DNA from 3 places in the Streptomyces sp. NPDC094448 genome. Region 1 is predicted to be linked to each of the others. Evidence: riboswitches for the same ligand, from Rfam matches in the RefSeq annotation. Region 1 holds a riboswitch; each other region holds the start of a gene.
What was found. Region 1 has a riboswitch for cyclic di-AMP ahead of ACIQ9E_RS00380 (M23 family metallopeptidase). Riboswitches for the same ligand answer to the same signal wherever they lie in the genome.
Positions count from the first base shown of each region.

Region 2: it holds a riboswitch for cyclic di-AMP, as region 1 does, so the genes downstream of both, ACIQ9E_RS24540 (transglycosylase family protein) here and ACIQ9E_RS00380 (M23 family metallopeptidase) in region 1, are expected to answer to the same signal.
Region 3: it holds a riboswitch for cyclic di-AMP, as region 1 does, so the genes downstream of both, ACIQ9E_RS23065 (M23 family metallopeptidase) here and ACIQ9E_RS00380 (M23 family metallopeptidase) in region 1, are expected to answer to the same signal.

Region 1 is NZ_JBIWGU010000001.1:101,483-105,989, forward strand. It holds gene ACIQ9E_RS00370 (M16 family metallopeptidase) at 1-1,140, shown strand, start outside; gene ACIQ9E_RS00375 (M16 family metallopeptidase) at 1,167-2,534, shown strand; cyclic di-AMP (ydaO/yuaA leader) riboswitch at 2,808-2,971, shown strand; gene ACIQ9E_RS00380 (M23 family metallopeptidase) at 2,984-3,811, shown strand; gene ACIQ9E_RS00385 (GntR family transcriptional regulator) at 4,079-4,507, shown strand, end outside.
Region 2 is NZ_JBIWGU010000013.1:75,066-79,572, reverse strand. It holds gene eno (phosphopyruvate hydratase) at 1-141, opposite strand, end outside; gene ACIQ9E_RS24540 (transglycosylase family protein) at 600-1,310, opposite strand; cyclic di-AMP (ydaO/yuaA leader) riboswitch at 1,314-1,493, opposite strand; gene ACIQ9E_RS24535 (transglycosylase family protein) at 1,782-2,717, opposite strand; gene ACIQ9E_RS24530 (cytochrome P450) at 2,879-4,180, opposite strand; gene ACIQ9E_RS24525 (nucleoside triphosphate pyrophosphohydrolase) at 4,472-4,507, opposite strand, start outside.
Region 3 is NZ_JBIWGU010000011.1:298,962-303,468, reverse strand. It holds gene ACIQ9E_RS23070 (PrsW family intramembrane metalloprotease) at 1-41, shown strand, start outside; gene ACIQ9E_RS23065 (M23 family metallopeptidase) at 240-1,256, opposite strand; cyclic di-AMP (ydaO/yuaA leader) riboswitch at 1,268-1,413, opposite strand; gene ACIQ9E_RS23060 (PP2C family protein-serine/threonine phosphatase) at 1,719-2,960, opposite strand; tRNA gene ACIQ9E_RS23055 (tRNA-Met) at 3,170-3,243, opposite strand; gene ACIQ9E_RS23050 (MerR family transcriptional regulator) at 3,351-4,097, opposite strand; gene ACIQ9E_RS23045 (RNA polymerase sigma factor) at 4,215-4,507, opposite strand, start outside.

The DNA.
Region 1 (4,507 bases):
CACTTCGAACTGGTCCAGGGCGCCGGCGGCTCGCTCAACGGCACCACCAGCTTCGAGCGCACCAACTACTTCGAGACCATGCCCACCCATGAGCTGGAGCTGGCGCTCTGGCTGGAGGCGGACCGCATGGGCTCCCTGCTGGCCGCCCTCGACGACGAGTCGATGGAGAACCAGCGGGACGTCGTGAAGAACGAGCGCCGCCAGCGGTACGACAACGTTCCGTACGGCACCGCGTTCGAGAAGCTGACCGCCCTCGCCTACCCGGAGGGCCACCCGTACCACCACACGCCCATCGGCTCCATGGCGGATCTCGACGCGGCGACCCTGGAGGACGCCCGCGCCTTCTTCCGCACCTACTACGCGCCGAACAACGCGGTGCTGTCGGTCGTCGGCGACATCGACCCGGAGCAGACCCTCGCCTGGGTCGAGAAGTACTTCGGCTCCATCCCCTCCCACGACGGCAAGCAGCCGCCGCGCGACGGCGCCCTGCCCGACGTCATGGGGCGGCAGCTGCGCGAGGTCGTCGAGGAGGACGTGCCCGCCCGCGCGCTGATGGCCGCCTACCGCCTCCCGCACGACGGCAGCCGCGCATGCGACGCCGTCGACGTCGCCCTGACCGTCCTCGGCGGCGGGGAGTCCTCCCGGCTCCACAACCGGCTGGTGCGCCGGGACCAGACCGCCGTCGCGGCCGGTTTCGGACTGCTGCGGCTGGCCGGGGCGCCGTCGCTGGGCTGGCTGGACGTGAAGACGTCCGGCGGGGTCGAGGTGGCGCAGATCGAAGCCGCCGTCGACGAGGAGCTGGCGCGGTTCGCCGCCGAGGGGCCGACGGACGAGGAGATGGAGCGGGCCCAGGCCCAGCTGGAGCGCGAGTGGCTGGACCGGCTGGGCACGGTCGCGGGCCGCGCCGACGAACTCTGCCGCTACGCGGTCCTCTTCGGCGACCCGCAGCTCGCCCTCACGGCCGTCCAGCGGGTGCTCTCCGTCACCGCCGACGAGGTGCGCGAGATCGCCGCGGCGCGGCTGCGCCCCGACAACCGGGCGGTGCTGGTGTACGAACCGGTGCCCGGCACCGAGGCCGGGACGGACGCCGTCGCCGCCGACCGCAACGACAACGACGCAGAAGAGGGGGCGGACCAGTGACCGACGCCACCGAGCCGCTGATCACGATGGACTTCCACCCCCGGCCCGCCTCCGGGGAGCCCACCCCGTGGGCCTTCCCGGCCCCCGACCGCGGGACGCTGCCCAACGGCCTGACCGTGCTGCGCTGTCACCGCCCCGGCCAGCAGGTCGTGGCGGTGGAGATCAACCTCGACGCGCCCCTCGGCGCCGAGCCCGACGGTCTGGACGGCATCGCCACGATCATGGCGAGGGCCCTGTCCGAGGGCACCGACAAACGGTCCGCCGAGGAGTTCGCCGCCGAACTGGAGCGCTGCGGCGCCACCCTCGACGCCCACGCCGACCACCCCGGGGTCCGGGTCTCCCTGGAGGTGCCGGTCTCCCGGCTGCCCAAGGCCCTCGGGCTGCTCGCCGAGGCGCTGCGCGCGCCCGCGTTCGACGACGGCGAGATCAAGCGGCTGGTCCGGAACCGGCTGGACGAGATCCCGCACGAGACGGCCAACCCGGGCCGCCGCGCCGCCAAGGAGCTGTACCGCAGCCTCTTCCCGGCGTCGCTGCGGATGTCCCGCCCCCGGCAGGGGACCGAGGAGACCGTGGCCCGGATCGACTCCGCCGGGGTCCGGGCGTTCTACGAGGCCCATGTGCGGCCCGCGACCGCCACGGCGGTCGTCGTCGGCGATCTGACCGGCACGGACCTCGACGCGCTGCTCGCGGAGACCCTCGGCACCTGGCAGGGCGATACGGTGGCGGCCCGCCCGCAGCCGGAGATCACCGCCGACGACAGCGGCCGCGTGATCATCGTGGACCGGCCGGGCGCGGTCCAGACCCAACTGCTCATCGGCCGGATCGGCGCCGACCGGCACGACCGGGTCTGGCCGGCCCAGGTGCTCGGCACGTACTGCCTCGGCGGCACCCTCACCTCCCGGCTCGACCGGGTGCTCCGCGAGGAGAAGGGGTACACCTACGGGGTCCGGGCCTTCGCACAGGTGCTGTGCTCCGCCCCGGACGGTTCGGGCGCCGCGCTGCTGGGCATCAGCGGCTCGGTCGACACGCCCAACACCGGCCCGGCGCTGGAGGACCTCTGGCAGGTTCTGCGCACCCTCGCCGAAGGGGGACTGACGGACGCCGAGCGCGATGTCGCCGTACAGAACCTCGTCGGAGTCGCCCCGCTGCGGTACGAGACGGCGGCATCCGTCGCGGGCACCCTCGCGGACCAGGTGGAGCAGCACCTTCCCGACGACTTCCAGGGGCAGTTGTACGCCCGTCTGGCCCAGACCGGGACGGTCGAGGCGACCGCGGCGGTCGTCAGCGCGTTCCCGGTGGACCGGCTGGTGACCGTACTCGTCGGTGATGCCTCCGAGATCGCCGGGCCCGTCCGGGCGCTGGGCATCGGGGAAGTGACGGTGGTGAAGGGCTGACGGACCGGCAGCCGCGCAGGTGGGCCGGGCCGGTCGGTCCGGCCCCCGCGGCGCGTGGTCCGGCGGTGCCGGTGGTACGGGCGGAGCCCCGGGCGTTGCGCGTTGGTGCGCCGCGCCCGGGGCTCCGCTCCGTCAGCTGTCCGTTTTGGTGGGAAGTTGACCGGCATGGGCTGTGGCATGAGCAACAAAGAAGCCCGTTTGTTTGGTGATCGACATGCCGTCCGCCTAGCGTCGATCCGGCTGTTCGCCTGCAGGCGCCGCAAACCGCGGCACGGACAGCCATCGCCGAGTCCCCGCCGGGCGCGAGCCCTGGGGAGCCGGGGACCCATGTCCCCACCGGGGTGAATCGGACCCTCCGCAGCCCGTGGAGGAGCCGTAGGAGACCTTCCTCTCTCCGAACCCGTCAGCTAACCCGGTAGGCGAGAAGGAAGGAAAGGACCAGCCTCTCCATGGCGTTTGCCCGAACCAGTGGGAAGCACCGTGGCCCGAGCCGGATGACGCGCCGCAGCGCGAGCATCGCCGGAGCCGCCACCCTCGCCACCACCGGCGTCATCGGCACCCTCGCCGCCCCCGCGTTCGCCTCCGACGGCGACGGCCGGGAGCAGAACGGCGACCCGGGCACCCTGAGCGCCGAGGACACGGGCACCCTTCAGATCCTCGCCGCCGAGCAGCCCGGCACCCTCCAGCCGCTCTCCGCGTCCGATTCGCTCTCCGGCCAGGTCGCCGACCAGGCCCACGCCCAGAAGCAGCAGGCCGTGGCCCGCGCCCAGGCGGAGGCGGAGGCCAAGCGCGAGGCCGAGGCGCGGGCCGAGGCCGAACGCGAGGCCCGTGAGCGCGCCGCCCGGGACGCCGAGCGCAAGCGGCTGCTCAACACCTGGACGGCGCCCGTCGAGGGTTCGGGCGTCACCACCTCCTACCGGGCCAACAGCGCGCTCTGGTCCTCCGGTACGCACACCGGTATCGACTTCCACGCCTCGACCGGGACGAAGATCGTGTCCGTGGGCGCGGGCACCGTCGTAGAGGCGGGCTGGGGCGGGGCCTACGGCTACAACGTCGTCATCGAGATGCGCGACGGTTCGTACACCCAGTACGCGCATCTGTCGTCGCTCTCCGTCACTGCCGGGCAGACCGTGATGCCCGGCCAGCAGATCGGCCGCGCGGGCTCCACCGGGAACTCCACCGGCGCGCACCTCCACTTCGAGGTCCGCACCGGCGCGGAATACGGCTCGGACGTCGACCCGGTCGCGTATCTGCGCGGCAAGGGCGTCCGGGTCTGACCTCCCGGGCCCGCCCCGGGCCCCTCGGATCGGGTGCAGCCGCTTCTCGGCTTTCCCGTCTGCTTTTGCTGGTTTTCGCAGTGCCCCGGCGCCCGGCGCCGGGGCACTGCGCGTTCCGGAGCCGCCGTCCCGTGATTCCCGTGGCCGGAAGATATCGGCGGTTTATCGGAGGCTGTCGGAATATCCGTGCGCCTGGCATAGAGTCTTCCGGTAAATACGAGCGGCTGCATTCCGTCGCTTCGTCCGGATCACAGCGGAGGTACGGGTATGCGGGTTCCCGCGCAATCGGTCTGCAGGGCGATTCGCGACGACATCGTCTCCGGGGTCTTCCCGCGCGGCGGCCGGCTGGCGGAGGAGCAGCTCGCCCGGCGGTACGGGGTCTCCCGGGTGCCGGTGCGGGAAGCGCTGCGGACCCTGGAGTCGGAGGGCTTCGTGACCACCCGGCGCCATGCGGGTGCCTGTGTCGCCGAACCGACCGAGCAGGAGGCGGCCGATCTGCTGGAGATCCGGGCGCTGCTGGAGCCGCTGGCGGCGGCCCGGGCCGCCCGGCACCGTACGGAGGGGCATCTGAAGGTGCTGCGCGGTCTGGTCCGGCTCGGACAGGAGCGGGCGGCCCGTGGCCAGGTGGGGGAGTTGCGGTCGCTGGACGGCTGGTTCCACGAGACGCTCGCCCAGGCGTCCGCGGGCTCCGGGCTG
Region 2 (4,507 bases), on a different contig from region 1:
GGCGCCGGTGGAGGCACCGGAGGGCACGGCGGCGCGGCCGGTGCTCCCGTCGTCGAGGCCGACCTCGACCTCGACCGTGGGGTTCCCCCGGGAGTCGAGGATTTCCCGGGCTACGACGACGTCGATGGACGGCACGAGCATCTCCTTCTGGGATGTGACGCGTGGGGTGCGGGTCTCTTGAGCCTTGCGCCAAGAGCCTAACCGGACGGCGGGCGCCGCCCCGCCGATGCCCGCCCCCTGGGACGAAAAAGAGTGCGAAGAACTGCGGTGGTGGGCAAAAGCCGCGTTCCTACCGATGGGTAACAGTTCTCAGCTGGGCATCTGCTCGCTCAGACGGGTGCACGGGGGCGGTTCTCCGGGGCCGTACGGAGCAGTCCGGGGCGGCAGACGGAACCCCGGACCGGCGCGTACGGGGGAAGCGCGCCGGCCCGGGGTGCGGGGGGGTCGGACCCGTGGGGGGTGGACCGCAGGGGGGAGCCGCGGTCCGGGGTCCGGGTGGGGGCAGGTCCGGAAAGGGACCGGCCCCGGGGGTGCGGTTCGCGGGGAGCCGCAGGTCCGTTGGCCGAGGTGGAGCTGCCGGCCCGGGAGGGTCAGGCCCGTCAGCCGAGGTGGAGCTGCTGGCCCGGGAAGATGACGTCGGCGTCGTCGACGATGTCCTTGTTCAGCTCGAACAGCTTCTGCCAGCCGCCTTCGACCTGCTCGGCGTCGGCGATCTTGCTGAGGGTGTCGCCGGACTTGACCTCGTACTCGCCGTCGCCCTTCTCGAAGCCCTTGGCCGGAGCCGCGGACTTCGCCGAGGCCGGGGCCTGGGCGCGCTCGGAGCGGGTGGTCGGAACCTCGGCGCGCTCCTGCTTCGGCTGCGCGGGCTCGGCCTGCTGCTTCGGCTTCTCCTGCTTCGGCTGGGCCGGGGCCTGCTCGGCGGCGGCACCGCCGTACGGGGTGTTCGAGAGGCCGACACCGCACTTCGGCCAGGCGCCCTTGCCCTGGCCCGCCAGGGTCTTCTCGGCGATCTCGATCTGCTGCGCCTTGGTGGCGAGGTGCGCGTTGGGGGCGTACTTGGTGCCGCCGAAGGCGGCCCAGGTGGAGCTGGAGAACTGGACGCCGCCGTAGTAGCCGTTGCCCGTGTTGATGGACCAGTTGCCGCCGGACTCGCACTGGGCGACCTTGTCCCACTCGGCGGCGGTGGCGGCGGAGGCCGAGGTGGCGCCCATGATCGGGGCGGCGACGGCGACGGTGGTGATGCCTGCGAAGGCGGCGAAGCGGGCGGCCTTGGACGGGCGGCGGTGCTTGCCCTTGCTGGAAAACAGCATGGAGGTTCTCCTCACCGACGCCTACGAGGTGAGCTGTCGGGTTCGGGCGCAGTGAGTTGCCCGGCCGTACGACCCGCGTCGTACGGCTTCACCCCAAGCCGGTCGTCCGCCGCCCTCGCGGGCTGTCGGACGGGACCGGCACAAACCTGGGTCCCCCGCTCCTGCCTTCGGCGCTTTCGCGACGACTGTTCCCCCCGACCGACGGCAGGATTCGGCGTGACGGTCAGTGGTGCCCGCTTTGGCGAGCGGTCCAGACCGTAGTCACAGGCGTCCCGCTTCTTCAACGACGGAACATCGTGGGCAAAACGCCCATCCCACCCCTCCGGAAACTCGCGTTTTCGCAGGTGGCGTGCGGAATGAGGGATTCCGGAAGAGTGGGGACCACGGCCGGACCGAAGAGACTCATGTCTCACTTACACGGAAATGGACATATCCCAGCAAAATAGGGCGTCAATTTCGGTGTTCCGGAGGCTACTTCGCCTGGAGATCAAGGCTCTGGCCAGGGAGGATCAGATCGGGATCAGCTCCGACCAGCTCCTGGTTGGCCTCATAGAGCGCCGGCCAGCCGCCGGGGACCTTCTTCTCCTCGGCGATGGACCAGAGGTTGTCGCCGGAGCGGACCGTGTACGTACCGGAGGGCTGCCCGGCTTCACCCGTACCGTCCGCGGTGCCGGTCTTGGCCGGAGTGCCCGTACCGCCCTGATCGCCCTGATTCAGGGCATCGGAACGGGCGGTCTCGGAGCGGGAGGTCCGGTCGGGGCCGGAGGCGCGGGACGGGTCGGCGGTTTCCACGGACGGGGTGCCGGTGCTCCCGGGAGCGCCGGGGCCGGCCGGGCCCGAAGGGGTCTCCTTGGCGGCCTCCTCGGCGGCGGGTGCGCCGCGGTGCTTGCCGACGCCCTCGGCGGGCTTGGCCGCCGCCCCCTTCTTCTCCGCCTTACCGGCGGAGGGGGCAGGGGAAGCGGAGGCGTCCGGCGCCTTCTCCCCCGCCTTGGGCGGCTCCGCGGGGAGGTCGCCCGCCTTGGCCTGGCCCGCCGGGCGTCCGGCGGCGGGGCCGCTGGGCACCGGGTCGGCACCGCCCGGATCGGTCACGGCGCCCGTGGCACCGCCGAGGCCCGACGCGATCCCGCAGGACGGCCACGCCTTGGGCCCCTCGGCGGCGAGCACCTTCTCCGCCACGGCTATCTGCTGGGAGCGGCTGGCCAGATCCGGCCGGTCGGCGTACTCCCGGCCGCCGTAGGCGTTCCAGGTCTCCTGGGAGAGCTGGAGCCCGCCGTAGTAGCCGTTGAGGTTGTTCACGGTCCACTGCCCGGCGCTCTCGCACTCCGCGACACGGTCCCAGGTCGCGGAGTCGGCGGCGGACGCCGAGGTGGCGCCGAGGAGCGGGATCGCAATCGCGGACCCCGTCACCCCCGCTGCGACGACCAGGGCCGGGGCCTGGCGAGGACGGCGATGTCGACCATTCCCGGAGAGCATGCGGTGCTGCCTTTCGCGTGACGGCTGAGACGGGGGTGAACGTAGCCGCACTCGAACGTCTGTCACAAGTCGATGCAGCGGAGATCACGCGCACATCACGAATATGACGGACTATCATATTTGGTGGGGGTGAACTCCACCGGAAGGGTGCGCAGTCCACGCATGATCAGGCCGCCACGCCACCGCAAATCGTGATGATCCACCGCCAGTCGCAGGTCGGGAAGGCGGCGCAACAGAGTGGCGATCGCGGTCTGTGCCTCCAGCCGGGCGAGCGGCGCGCCCAGGCAGTAGTGGATGCCGTGGCCGTACCCGAGGTGCTGATTGTCACGCCGCGCGAGGTCGAGAACGTCCGGCCGGCCGAACCGCTCCGGGTCCCGGTCGGCCGCCGCCAGCACCACGAGCACCGGATCGCCCGCGGCCACTTCCTGACCGCCGATGGTCAGCGCCTCGGTGGCGTACCGCCAGGTCGCCATCTCCACCGGGCCGTCGTAGCGCAGCAGCTCCTCCACGGCCGTCACCAGCAGCGAGGTCTCCCCCGCGGCGAGCGACTCCTGGAGCCGGGCGCGCTGCGCCGGGTGGCACATCAGGGCATAGAGCCCGTTCCCCACCAGGTTGATGGTCGTTTCGAAGCCCGCGAACAGGAGGACGAAGCACATGGCGACCACCTCGTTCTCGGTGAGGTGCTCGCCGTGGTCGCTGGCCCGGATCAGACCGGAGATCAGATCGTCCGTGTCCTCGTCGCCGAGGTTCTCCCGCTTGCGGTGGATCAGCTCGGCGAGATAGCCCCGGATCCGCTTCACCGCACGGGCCACCCCGCCGCGCGGGCCCCCGCCGTGACGGATCATCATGCCCGCCCAGTCCCGCAGCTCGTCCTGGTCCTCCGGGGGTACGCCCAGCAGATCGCAGATCGCGTAGATGGGGAGCGGGAACGCGAACTCGTGGATCAGGTCCGCGCTCCCCCGGGCCGCGAACCCGTCGATCAGCCGGTCGGTCAGCTCCTGCACCCGCGGTTCGAAGGCCGCGACCCGGCGGGGTGTGAACGCCTTCGCCACGAGGCGGCGGAGCCGGGTGTGGTCGGGCGGGTCGATGTTCAGCAGATGCGTCATCAGCCCGGCGCTGCGTTCGCCCGGGATGCCGGTCTTGCCGCGGGCGTGCGCGGGTTCGTCGTGGTGCACGGGGTTCTTCGACAGCCGGGTGTCGGCGAGCGCCTGCCGGGCATCGGCGTACCGGGTCACCAGCCAGGCGTCGACGCCGCTGGGGAGGGTGGTCCGGTGCACGGGCGCGTGTTGGCGGAGCCAGGCGTAGGCGGGGTAGGGGTCGGTGGCGAACTCCCAGGTGAAGAGTGCGGGAGCGGGTCCCGGGCCGCCGGGTTCATGGGGGTTGCTGCTCACCCCCATGACGCTATCCCCTGGCGGCGGACCAGGCCGCGGGCCCCCTCCGGGGCGGTCGGGTGGAGGCCCTCAGGGGCGCGGCCCCGCTTCCCCTCTCCGGGGCGGTCGGGTGGAGGTTGTTAGGGGCGCTGGGGGTCCCCCCATTGCCCCTGAATGCCTCCACCCAAGCCGCCTTGGCGGAAGACAGGCCGCACCCCTATGTGCTCCACCTGGCCCCCTCGTGGAGGCGGGCGCGCCCCTAAAGGACCTCCGCCTGGCCCACCCCGTGGGAGACGGGTCCCCGGGGGGCGGAGGTGTCTACGGGGCGGCGTGCTCGCTGGTGCGGATCGCCGC
Region 3 (4,507 bases), on a different contig from region 1:
CGTACCGGGACTACGAGGGGTACAACCCGTACCGCGTCTGAGCCGAGCCGCACAGAGTACGGGCGGGTACGGAAGCGGCCGGCGAAAAGAACCGGCAGCCCTGACGTCGGGGGGTTGGTGCGTCAGAGCTGCCGGTGGTCACCAAGGGGCACCCGGGCCCCACAAGGCTTCAGGACCGCGAGAACCCAGGAGGGACGCAGGTCCGGGCGGGGTTCACGGGTGGCGGGGTCCCGCGGGCGTCAGGGCTGGAGGCCCTTGCTGCGCAGCCAGGCGCCGGGGTCGATCGTCGTACCGCCGGGCGTCTTGACCTCCAGATGGAGGTGGTTGCCGGTGGAGTTGCCGGTCGAGCCGACCCGTCCGACCATATCGCCCGCGACGACCTTCTGGCCCACGTTGGCGTTGATCGACGAGAGGTGGGCGTACATGACCTCGGTGCCGTCGTTCAGCTCGATGACGACCTGGTAGCCGTACGAGCCCGCGTAACCGGCGGACTTGACGGTGCCCGCGCCCACGGCCTTGACCGGGGTGCCCGCGGGGGCGGCGAAGTCGAGACCGGTGTGCTGGCCGGAGGACCAGAGTCCGCCGGACGAACCGAAGGTCGAGGTGATGTTGTACGAGGAGGTGGGGAGCGCGAAGCTCTTCGCCAGTTTGGCGAGACGCTCGGCCTCCGCCTTCTTCTTGGCTTCCTCGGCGGCCTTCTTCTTCGCCTCGTCCGCCTTCTTCTTGGCGTCGGCGGACGCCTTCAGCGCATCCGCGGCGGCGGCTTCGGCGGCGGCCTTCTCGGCCGCGGCCCGGCGCTCCGCCTCGGCCTGCGCCTGCTGCTGCTCGGCCTGCTGGAGGATCCGGGAGCGCAGCGCCTCACCCGCGTTGCCGTCGGCCTCGGACTGCTCGCCCGTCGCGGTCTCGGTGACGGTGTCGCCCATGGTGGCGAGGCCGGCGTTCTGCGCGCCGTCCTCGGTGCCGCCGAGCCCGTCGGGGAGGGAGATGGTGATGGGGGCCTTGTCCTGCGCGGTGGCGATGCCGCCCGCGCCGACCGCGGCGATCACACCGACACCGAGGACGGTGGAGCTGCGGGCGAAGGCCCGGCGCTGCTGACGCAGTACGCGGTGGCGGCCACGGTTCGGGAGAAGCGTTTCCGCGCTGGGGTTCCACTCGCCGGTGGCCGGCTCGGCACCACCGTCTTCACCGAAGCGGGTGCCGTTGCTCATGTACCCGGGCCCGGCAGGGGCTTGCGGGGCAGGACTGTTGGACGCCACTGAGGCGTACTCCTTTCCTTCCTTCTCGCCTACCGGGTTAGCTGACGGGTTCGGAGCAGGAAGGTCTCCTACGGTGTCTCCGCAGGCTGCGGAGGCATCCGATTCACCCCAAGAAGTGGTTCCCCGGTTCCCTTGCGGGATTCGGCGCATGAGCACGGAGCCGCCCTGACGGCGACTGGGACGACCGCGCTGCGTTATCGAACGTTAATAGACACCGGGAATGTTTTCCAAGTGTTCCTGATGATCCTTAAACCCGGACGGCGAATCAACCGGGACAGAAGGCTTTCAAATCGGGCGAGTTACCCGCCTCTGAGGCCCCTTCAGGGCCCTTCCGCCCCCTCCGCGCCCCTGATGGTTCGTCAGATGTTATGGCGACAGCGACGGTTCGATCACGCACCGTGCAGAAAACGGCAGTGCAATGGCATATAGCCCCCAGCACTTGGCCAATCGTTGGTCAACTCTTTATCCATCGGGCCGGAGGGGCGACTGTTCCGAAGACCTGCCCTCCGCCCCGGCCGCCCCGGCCTCGCGGGCCCCGCCGAAACCGCCCGGACCCCCGAGACCCTGACCTCCCTGGCCTCCGGGGCCTCCCGGACCGCCGTCTCCGTTCGGGCGGGTGACCGCGAGCAGCGCCATATCGTCCGTCGATCCGCCGCCCGTATGCCGTCGTACGTCGTCCACCAGCGCGTCCAGCAGCTCCCCCGGCCCCGGGAACGCCCGCCCGCCGAGCTGCTCCTCCGGGTCGTAGAACACCCCGGCCGCGTTCCGCGCCTCCGACAGCCCGTCCGTGTAGAGCAGCAGGGTCGACCCGTCGGGCATCGGATGCGATTCGGCCCGCCCCGGCCAGTTCCCCAGCTCCCTCATGCCCAGCGGCAGCGCCGCCTCGTCCGGCGGCAGCATGCGCAGCCGCCCGTCGGCGTGGAGCAGCAGCGGCTCGGGGTGCCCCCGGTTCAGCAGGCGTACGGCCCCGAGGCCCCGCGGGATCTCCGCGAACACGGCGGTCGCGAACCCCTCGAAATCGTCGAGATCGCCCGCTCCGCGCCGTAGCGCCTCCCGGACGAGCGCCTGCTCCAGCCGGTCCGCGACGCACTCCAGCGAGGCCTCCCGCTCGGCCGCCTCCCGGAAGGCCCCGATCAGGATGGCCACGGCCTCCACCGCCCCCAGCCCCTTGCCCCGGACGTCCCCGACCACCAGCCGAACACCGTGCGGAGTGTCCTGTACGGCGAAGAGGTCACCGCCGATGAAGGCGTCGGCGAGCGCCGCCTCGTACCGTGCGGCGATCCGCAGCCCGCCGATCTCCTCGGCGGGTGTGGGCAGCACGGCCCGCTGCGCGGCCTCGGCGATCACCCGGGCCGAGGCCAGTTTCTCGTTGCTCCGGGTGATGACCCGGTTGATGAAGAGCGCCAGGGCGGAGACGGTGACGACCGTACTCAGCTCGGTATAGGCCTGGGTCTGGCCGAGCGAGCGGTTGTAGATGTCCAGACCCAGTTCGGTCAGGACGGCGAAGACGCCCGTCGCCAGCGTGACGGCGAAGGAGAAGAAGGGGGCCGCGATCAGCGGGGCGGCCGTGAACATGGGCACGGCGGTGAACTTCGACGGGGTCGTGAGGTCGTACACCACCCCGATGACGATCATCAGCGACGGCAGCATCCGGGCGAAACGCCGGGCACTGCCGTATCCGTTCCGCTGTGTCTGCTCCGCCACAGGCGCTCTCCTCCCCTCCCAGCCTCGCGGCGGCGGGTGCCCGGGGCGAGCCGCACTGGACCGCCCGGGTGACCCCCGGGGCCCGGGGATCATGAGGCCCCTTGAGCCCCCTGGCGGCCCCGCGGCCGCCGGAGACCTCCAGGGGCCTCTTCGGATACGACAACGGCCCGGTGCTCTCGCAGAACGAAAGCACCGGGCCGTTTCTTCAGTAGCGGGGACAGGATTTGAACCTGCGACCTCTGGGTTATGAGCCCAGCGAGCTACCGAGCTGCTCCACCCCGCGTCGGTGAACACAACCTTACGCCATCCGGAGCACCTCTGGTGACCATTTCCCCCGCGACGCTGCCGAGAGTTCCCTCCACCCCCGCCATCTGCCCTTTTCCGGGCTGTTCAGTCGGTGAGGTGACGCTCCGCGTACACCCGCATCGCGTCCCGGACGAAGACCGCCGTCCCCGCCCCGTACTTGTCGTAGTTGCCGCCGAAGCGCGGGTCCGAGGCGAACATCTCGCCGAGACCCGTGAAATGGGACTTCGACGGAGCGGCCATCACCGACTGCCAGGCGTACATCCGCCGGGTGATCGCCTGGACGGTCTCGTCGCCGGGCGCGGCGCCGTCCTTCAGGGCCCGGGCGTAGTCCCGGGCGATCGTCTCGTGGTCGAGCAGATGCGCCCGCCGCTCGTCCTCCCCGAGCTGCTGCCACCGCCGGCCGCTCGCGCGCCAGGCGTCCGCGCCCCAGCGTTCCGTGACCTCCTTCTCGTACTTCGTGTGGTCGAAGCCGTCGAGTACGTCTTCCGCCATGAGTTCCTCCCCTAGTTCGGTCTTGCGGAGAGTGGTCCGCACGGACGCGATCCGGCGGGCGAGGCGGTCCCGCTCCAGCTCCAGCAGCTCCAGATGGGCCCGGAGCGCCGCGGTCGTGTCCTGCTGGCCCGCCAGCACCTCGGCGATGGCGGGCAGCCCGAGCCCCAGCTCGCGCAGGAGCAGGATCCGCTGGAGGCGCACCAGCTCGTCCGGCCCGTAGTAGCGGTAGCCGTTGGCCCCGGTCCGCCGGGGTGCCAGCAGCCCGATGTCCGCGTAGTGCCGCAGGGTGCGGCTGGTCGTCCCGGCACGCCGGGCGACCTCTTGGATCGACCACTCCATGACATGAACGGTAGAAGTTGACGTTACGTAAAGGTCAACCCATTCAATAAAGGTCAAACCATTAGGTAGGGGCCGGTACGCCGGATATCGGATATCGGATGGAGGCGGATCCCGGGATCAGCGGGGCAGCCGGGCGGCACGGGCGCGCAGATAGCGGGCCTCCGGAGCGCTGAGGGTGGCCGCCGCGGCCTTCTCGTACGCCTCCCGGGCCGCGGTCCGCTCCCCCGCCTCCTCCAGCAGATGCGCCCGGACCGCGTCGATCCGGTGGTGCCCGGGGAGCCGGTCCGCCACCGCCGCCACCTCGGCGAGACCGGCCGCGGGCCCGTGCACCCGGGCCACCGCGACCGCCCGCCCCAGCTCGGCCATCGGCTCCGGGGCGCGGGCGACCAGGAGGTCGTACAGCGCGAGGA